DNA from 2 places in the Halotalea alkalilenta genome. Region 2 is predicted to be linked to the other one. Evidence: predicted binding sites of a transcription regulator. Region 2 holds the regulator's gene; the other holds the start of a gene.
The links. Region 2 encodes sigma-54, which starts transcription at its own class of promoters, with help from an activator protein. Its sites were predicted from a motif close to TGGCACNNNNNTTGCTNT; they were not measured.
Positions count from the first base shown of each region.

Region 1: speB (agmatinase) is a predicted target of sigma-54. The motif match lies at 1,446-1,463, and genes of this name have one in related genera.

Region 1 is NZ_CP015243.1:502,209-506,445, forward strand. It holds gene A5892_RS02265 (sigma-54 interaction domain-containing protein) at 1-1,318, opposite strand, end outside; gene speB (agmatinase) at 1,498-2,460, shown strand; gene A5892_RS02275 (class II aldolase/adducin family protein) at 2,663-3,451, shown strand; gene A5892_RS02280 (2-hydroxyacid dehydrogenase) at 3,448-4,237, shown strand, end outside.
Region 2 is NZ_CP015243.1:1,955,972-1,960,208, forward strand. It holds gene pmbA (metalloprotease PmbA) at 1-257, shown strand, start outside; gene rapZ (RNase adapter RapZ) at 371-1,258, opposite strand; gene hpf (ribosome hibernation-promoting factor, HPF/YfiA family) at 1,404-1,718, opposite strand; gene A5892_RS08575 (RNA polymerase factor sigma-54) at 1,807-3,243, opposite strand; gene lptB (LPS export ABC transporter ATP-binding protein) at 3,404-4,129, opposite strand; gene lptA (lipopolysaccharide transport periplasmic protein LptA) at 4,182-4,237, opposite strand, start outside.

The DNA of each region.
Region 1 (4,237 bases), 1.5 Mb from region 2:
GCTGGCTGATGCCGAGACGGCGAGCGATGGCGCGGGTGCCACCGCCCTGGGCAAGCGCGCGTTCGAGCAGCCGGCGCTCGGTGGTGTCCAGGGCGGTGGCGAGATCGAGGCTGTCGGTCTCGAGCTCGTCGAGCACGGGTGGCGGGGCTGGGTCGGCAGTCGGCGGGGAAGAGGGCGCGAGAGCCGTGTCTCCGGCGAGGCAGAGGCGTTCGAGGTGGTTTTCCAGTTCGCGTACGTTGCCGGGCCAGGCGTGGCTCATCAGGTAGCCCCACTGGCGTGCGTCCAGCGACAGGTCCAGGCCGTAGCGCTGTTTGAGCCGCGCGCGCTGGCGCTCGACCAGGGCGGGAATCTCCTCGCGCCGCTCGCGCAGCGGCGGTATCCAGGCGGGCACTACGTTGAGCCGGTAGTAGAGGTCGAGCCGGAAGCGCCCTTCTTCGACCTCTCTGGCAAGGTCCTGATGGGTCGCGACGATCAGCCTGAAGTCCAGCTGGCGCGCACGGGTATCGCCCAGGCGCATCACCATGCCGTCCTGGAGCACCTTGAGCAGTTTGGACTGCATGCCGAGACCGAGTTCTCCGATCTCATCGAGGAACAGGGTGCCGCCGTCGGCCTGCTCGAGCAGGCCCGGCTTGCCCTGGCGTGCGGCGCCGCTGAACGCGCCAGGTAGATAGCCGAACATCTCCGACTCGAACAGGGTCTCCGGGATCGCTGCGCAGTTGACCTCGACGAACGGGCCATTGGCCCGCTCGCTCTGGCGGTGCACCTGTCGGGCCAAAGTGGTCTTGCCGACCCCGGATTCGCCGAGCAGCACGATGCTGGCGCGGGTGGCGGCCACCCGCGCCAGCAGTGTCACTAGCCGGCGCATCGCTGGGCTCGAGGCTTCTATCCCCTCGAGCGTCGGCGGCTGTTCGGGTTCGCGCAGTTGCGCATCGAGCTGGCGCTGGAGCTCGGCGTACTCCTGCTCGAGGTCGGTGAGGTCGCGCGAGCGGCTGATCACTCGTACCAGCCTGCCGTCGACTCGCACCGGATAGGCTTCGGCGAGCACCCGCCGTCCGGTGGGCGTGGTTTGCAGCACCTGCTCGGCGTGCTGGCTCGCCAGTACCTTGCGTGTCACCGAGGGGGCGAACACGCCCTGGGCCTCGAGCGCATGCACGTTGCTTTCGCTCAGCGCCTGCATCGACAGGCCATAGACCGCGCAGGCGCTAGGGCTTGCGCTGAGAATCCGCCCGCTGGCGTCGGTCAGTACCAGGTGATCGTGCGAGGCCTCGAACAGTACCTCGAGCGTCGCACTGTCGATGGATGCTACGGTGGTCGGCATGGCACCTTCCCGGTGATTCGATTCATTATTGGATCGGTGATTCATCAACGTATCGTTAAAACCCCGTCGCTGATACATTTTCGCATCGTTATCTTCATAACTTGTTGATTTTAAAATGTTCTGAAATTGGCACGCTTCCTGCTGGATAAGAACAACAAGACCAAATACAGGAACCTGCCATGACCGCTTCGACCTCCCACGGTTTCAACCAGCCGCTCGGTGGCAATGAAATGCCGCGCTTCGGCGGCCCGGCGACGATGATGCGCCTGCCGACCCAGACCGATGCCCGCGGGCTCGACGTCGCCTTCGTCGGCATCCCGATGGACATCGGCACGTCCAACCGCCCCGGCACTCGCTTCGGGCCGCGCCAGATCCGCGACGAGTCGCGCATGCTGCGCCCATTCAACATGGCCACCCGGGCCGCGCCGTTTCAGTCATTGCAGATCGCCGACATCGGCGACGTGCCGATCAACACCTTCGATCTGAAAAAGAGCGTCGAGATTATCGAGCGCCACTACGATGGGATTCTCGCCCATCCCTGCGTGCCGCTGACGCTGGGCGGCGATCACACCCTGACCCTGCCGATCCTGCGGGCGATGGCGAAGAAGCACGGGCCGGTCGGGCTGATCCACGTCGACGCCCACGCCGACGTCAACGACCAGATGTTCGGTGAGAAGATCGCCCACGGCACGCCGTTCCGGCGCGCGGTCGAGGAGGGCTTGATCGATCCCCAGCGAACGGTGCAGATCGGCCTGCGTGGCACCGGCTACGCCGCCGATGAGTTCGATTGGGGCCGCGACCAAGGCTTCATGGTGGTGCCCGCCGAGGCGTGCTGGCACAAGTCCTTGACCCCGCTGATGGCCGAGGTCCGCGCCAAGCTGGGCAGCGGGCCGGTCTACTTCTCCTACGACATCGACAGCCTCGATCCCGCCTACGCCCCGGGTACCGGCACGGTCGAGATCGGCGGGCTGACCATTCCCCAGGCGCTGGAGACCATCCGTGGCGCCCACGGGCTCGAGATCGTCGGTGGCGACCTCGTCGAGGTCTCGCCGCCTTACGACCCCCACGGCCAGACCGCGGTAGTCGCCGCCAACCTGCTGTTCGAGATGCTCTGCATCCTGCCGGGTGTGAAGCGCCGCTAGCCCGCTCGCGTTTTCCACCACACACCGATATCGACGAATGAGGCCAGTGGTGACTGCGCTGTCGCTTTCGATCAGCACACCTTGCTCGTCGCCTATGAGCCGCTGGTTGGCGGTATGCTGGTGCCACTGCTCGGCGCGCTGTTCAGCATCATCCAGCCGGACCGGGGGGCCAAACCATCGCTAGTGACCAAGGAGAGGCATCATGAGTGCCGAATTCACCTTCACCCCGCAGGCTGCGCGGCTGCGCGAGCGGGTCGGTGGCGCCGAGTGGGAGGCGCGCTGCCAGCTCGCCGCGCTCTATCGGCTCATCGCCTACTATCGGATGACCGACCTGATCGACACCCACTTGACGCTCAGAGTGCCGGGTGAGCCTGATCACTTCTTGATCAATCGCTATGGCGTGCCGTTCGAACGCATGCGTGCCTCGACCCTGGTCAAGATCGATCACGAAGGGCGGGTGGTCGACGCGCTCGAGCCAGGAGCGAAGGTCAACGTCGCGGGCTTCGTTATCCACTCGGCGATCCACGCCGCGCGACCCGATCTGGATTGCGTTATCCACACCCATACCGCCGCCGGGATGGCGATAGCGGCCCAGGTCGAAGGGCTGCTGCCGATCACTCAGCATGCGCTTAAGTTCTACGGCCATCTCGCCTATCACCAGTACGAGGGCATCGCGCTGGACATCGCCGAGCGAGCGCGCCTGGTCCGCGATCTCGGCAGCCACAATGCGATGATCCTGCGCAATCACGGGCTGCTCGCCGGTGGTGCTGACGTCGCCTGTGCGTTCATGGAGATCTACTTCCTCGAACGTGCCTGCCAGGCCCAGGTCCAGGCCCTCGCGGGCGGGCGGCCGTTGAACCTGCCGAGCGAGGAGGTATGCCGCCATACCGCCGAGCAGTTCCAGGATGAAGGCGAGCAGGAGATCGCCCAGCTTGCCTGGCAGGCCGCGCTCGAGCTGATCAATGATCAGCGCGAGGACTACTGCTCATGACCCGAGTCGCACTGGTTGGCCGCGGTGCGACGCTTTCGTCGCTCGCAGCGCGGCTGCCGCGAGTCGATCCCTCGCTCGAGGTGGTGACGCTGGCGCCGGGGGAGGCGCCCGATGATGCCGAAATCGCGCTGTGCTGGTATCCGCCGCCGGGCAGTTTCGCCCGGCTGCCCCGGCTGCGGCTGGTCCATTCGATCGCCGCTGGTTGTGATCACCTGCTCGCCGACCCGAGCCTGCCGGCGCAGGTGCCGGTATGCAGAATGGTCGACCCCGACCAACGCTTGGGAATGACCGAGTTCGTACTCTGGGCCGTGCTCCACTACCACCGTCGCCTGGATCAGGTATTCGCCGATCGCGCCCGCCATCGCTGGCACTGGCCGGTGCAGCGCGAGGCCAGTGGCTGCAGGGTCGGGGTGATGGGCCTCGGCGCGCTCGGTGCCCACGCCGCCCAAGCGCTCGCGGTCCAGGGCTTCAGCGTGCGCGGCTGGGCGCGCAGCGCCAAGCACCTCGATGGCGTGGCCTGCTTCGCCGGCGAGGAGGCGTTCGACGCCTTTCTCGACGGCCTCGATATCCTGGTCTGCCTGCTGCCGCTCACCGAGGCGACCCGCGGCATCCTCGGCCGCGCGACCTTCGCCCGCCTCGCCCGGGATGCGGCGGTGATCAACCTGGGCCGCGGCGAGCACCTGGTTCGCGATGATCTCCGCGCCGCCCTCGACCAGGGCCAGCTGCGCGGCGCGCTGCTCGACGTCTTCGAACGCGAGCCGCTGCCCGAGGATGACCCGCTGTGGC
Region 2 (4,237 bases):
CGAAGATGTCGCGCGGGGTGGTGGTGACCGAACTGATGGGGCAGGGGGTCAATACGGTGACGGGAGACTACTCGCGCGGCGCCGCGGGGTTCTGGGTCGAGAACGGCGAGATCCAGTATCCGGTCGAGGGTTTCACCATCGCAGGCGACCTGCGCCGGATGTTCGCCTCGCTGGTGGGGATCGGAGACGATGTCGATCGACGCGGCAACGTGCACAGCGGCAGCTGGCTGCTCGAGGAGATGATGGTGGCTGGCTAGGCATTGAGGCCGCGGTCCGGGACGCCTGCGGTGCGTCCCGGGCAAGCCGGTTCACTCACTCGCCATGTACTACGAGTCGAGGGTGCCTCGCTTTTCAGTGGGAGCGGGCGGTGTCAGCCGACAAGCGGTTCGATGGTGCGCTGCACTTTCATCTCGCGGTGGCGCAGGCGTACCGAGGGATACTGGCTGGCGAAGTGGCGGGCGAGGCGTTCCACCAGGTAGACCGAGCGGTGCTGGCCGCCGGTACAGCCAATCGCTACGGTGAAGTAGCTGCGATGGCTCGAGAGATAGGCGGGCAGCCAGCGCTCCAGCCAGTCGCGGATCTCGCTGAACATCGCTTCGACCTCTGGAGCGCGCTCGAGGAACTCGACTACCGGCTGGTCTCTCCCGGTATGGTCGCGCAGCATCGGCTCCCAGTAGGGGTTGGGCAGGCAGCGGGCATCGAACACCATGTCGGCGTCGTGGGGGACGCCGTGCTTGAAGCCGAACGACTCGAAACTCAGGGTCAGCTGGACGGTGGTATGGCAGGCGACCTGCTCGGCGATCCGTGCGCGCAGCTCGTGCACCGAAAGGTTGGAAGTATCGATCACCAGGTCGGCGAGGTCGCGGATCGGGGCGAGGAAGTGCTCCTCGGTCTCGATCGCTTCCAGGAGCGTCATGTCACTCCCACGGGTCAATGGGTGACGTCGCCGAGTGGCCGAATAGCGCTCGAGCAGCTGGCGGGAATCGGCGGTGAGATAGACCACTTGAAGATCGATCTCGCGGGCGCCGAGGAATTCGACCAGCTCGGGCAGCCGTTCGAGGGCGTTGGGAAGGTTGCGCGCGTCGATGCTGACCGCCACCCTTCGCCGCTCGGGTGAATGGGTCTCGAGCTCGTCGAGCAGCGCGACCAGGAGCATCGCGGGAAGGTTGTCAATGGCGTAGAAGCCGAGATCCTCGAGCGCTTGGAGTGCGATCGATTTTCCAGAGCCGGAGCGGCCGCTGATGATCACCACTTGCATCATGCTGCGATTCCTCGCGCTGGTTGGAGCGGATACCCGCGAAGGATGGGATTCGAATGCCGCCAGCGGTCATCTTCGCCGGCAATGGTGACGAAAACACGACACGCCCCGCGTGAGGGCGTGTCGGCAGAGAGGCGACTGGGAATCAGAGACCAGCGGTGCCGGTGCCCTGGGCGCGCGCCAGGTGCTTTTCCTTATGCTTGACCAGCTGGCGGTCGAGCTTGTCGATCATCGAATCGATCGCTGCGTACATGTCGTCCTGCTCGTCGGTGCCGTGGAGCTCTCCTCCCGAGACGTTCATCTTGCACGCTGCCTGCTTGCGTTCTTTCTCCACCGACAGGGTCACCTGTACGTTGGTGATGTTGTCGTAGTGGCGCACCAAGCGTGCCAGCTTCTGGTTTACGTAGTCGCGCAGTGCGTCGGTCAGTTCAACGTGATGACCCGTGATGTTCACCTGCATGACATGCTCCTTGGCTGCGATGGACACTTTGATTGTAGCTGTTTTGCGCTCCCGACCAAGCCTCCCGATGATGATTATTGCTTCTATTTCAGGCTAGGCGCTTGCGCTCGCTCGAAGCGGGGATTCCCATCGACTCGCGGTACTTGGCTACGGTGCGCCGGGCGACGACGATGCCGTTCTCGGCCAGCAGCGAGACCAGGCGAGCATCGGAGAGCGGGCGGCGCGCGGGCTCTTCGCTGATCAGCTTCTTGATCCGGGCGCGTATCGCCGTGCTGGCATGGGTGTCGCCCTCGCCGCCGACGTGGCTCGAGAAGAAGTACTTGAGCTCGAATACGCCGCGCGGCGTGTGGATGTACTTGTGGGTGGTCACCCGCGAGATGGTCGATTCATGCATGCCGACCGCCTCGGCGATATCGGCGAGGATCAATGGCCGCATGCCTTCCTCGCCGCGTTCGATGAAGTCGCGCTGGCGCAGCATGATCTCGCGCCCGACCTTGAGCAGGGTCTCGTTGCGGCTCGACAGGCTCTTCATCAGCCAGCGGGCCTCTTGCAGGTGCTGTTTGAGGAAGGTGTTGTCGTCGCTTTTGTCCGCCCGCCGGATCAGGTTGGCGTAATCGGCCTGGATCCGCACTCGCGGCAGCGCCTCGGGATTGAGCTCGACCTGCCAGCCGATGTGGCTGTAGTGGCGCAGGGCGAGGTCGGGGATCACGTACTCCTGGGTGCTGTTGGAAAAACGCTGGCCGGGATAGGGATCGAGCGTGCGGATCGTCGCGATCACCGCGTCCAGCTCGGCGTCGTTCAGGCCGAGGCGGCGCTTGAGCAGCTTCATGTCGCAGCCGGCCAGCGCGTCGAGGAACTGGCGTACCAGCCGGCGCGCCTGGGCGAGATGCGGCGTGCCGGCGGGCAGGGCGTCGAGCTGGAGCAACAGGCATTCCTGCAGGTCGCGGGCGAACACGCCGGTGGGCTCGAGCTGCTGGAGCTGGAACAGTACCGCTTCGACCTCGCCGGTATCGACGCTCTCAAGGCCCTGGGCGCGCAGCCCCTCGACCAGTTCGTCGAACGAGTCGCGGAGATAGCCGCTGTCGTCGAGTCCGTCGAGCAGGGTCTCGGCGATCTGGCGCTGACGGGCGTCGAGGTCGAGCAGGCCGGTCTGCCAGCTGAGCAGGTCGAACAGGGTTTCGCCCCGGGCATTGCGTTCGATGTCGACCGGCTCGCCGCCGCTGGGTCCGATCGCTCCCAGCGCGGCATCCGGGAAGGTATCGCTCCACTCGTTGTCGAGGACGAGTTCCGTGGGGATATCCGTGGCCCATTCGTCCTGGGCCTCGGGATCGCGGTGCTCCTCGTCGCTCGATTCCTGGTCGAAGAATTCCTCGTCGAGCTCGAGCATGGGATTGCTCTCGAGCGCCGTCTGGATCTCCTGGCGCAGATCCAGCGTCGACAGCTGCAGCAGCTGGATCGCTTGCTGTAGCTGTGGCGTCATCGTCAGCTGGGTGCCGACACGCAGCTGCAAGGAGGATTTCATCATCGTGGTGTCAGGGCATTCTCAATGGGATGCCTTAACGCTATACCGGCCTGACGAGGATGTGCAAGAACTAAAAGCGTTGTGGTTAGCAAGTTTCATGCCAGCTTGCTAAAACAGGGCTTTTCGTGCCTTGGGGCGGCGGCGGAGTGCCTGCCTCAAGGCATCAAAGGCGGAAGTCCTGGCCGAGATAGACGTCGCGCACATGCTGGTTGGCGAGGATCGCGCTGGCATCGCCTTCGGCGATGATCTTACCGTCGCCGACGATATAGGCATTGTCGCAGATGTCGAGCGTCTCACGCACGTTGTGGTCGGTGATCAGCACGCCGATGTTGCGGCTGCGCAGCTGGCGCACGATGCCTTTGATCTCGTTGACCGAGATCGGGTCGACCCCGGCGAATGGCTCATCGAGCAGGATGAACGCAGGCTCGGTGGCCAGGGCGCGGGCGATTTCGACGCGCCTGCGTTCGCCACCGGAGAGGCTCATGCCCTGGTTGTCGCGGATATGGCTGATGCTGAACTCTTCGAGCAGCTGGTCGAGGCGGGCACTGCGCCCCTTGTGGTCGAGGTCCTTGCGGGTCTCGAGGATAGCGAGGATGTTGTCGGCCACGCTCAGCTTGCGAAAGATCGAGGCTTCCTGGGGCAGGTAGCCGATGCCGGCGCGCGCACGCACGTGCATCGGCTTCTGGCTGAGATCAAGATCGTCGATGCTGACCCGGCCGGCGTCGGCCTGGATCAGGCCGACGATCATGTAAAACGATGTGGTCTTGCCGGCGCCGTTCGGGCCGAGCAGGCCGACGATCTCGCCCTGGCTGATCGACAGGCTGATGTCTTGGACCACCCGGCGCTTCTTGAAACTCTTGGCCAGGTGGGCGGCGTGCAGCGTTTTCATAGATCGCTCCGCTGATCCTTGGGGATTCGGCTGGTGAAAGGCGTGGGTCGGGTCAGTTGCTGCCGCCTTCGGGGGTAAGCGTCATGTTGACCCGGCCGCCGGCTTCGC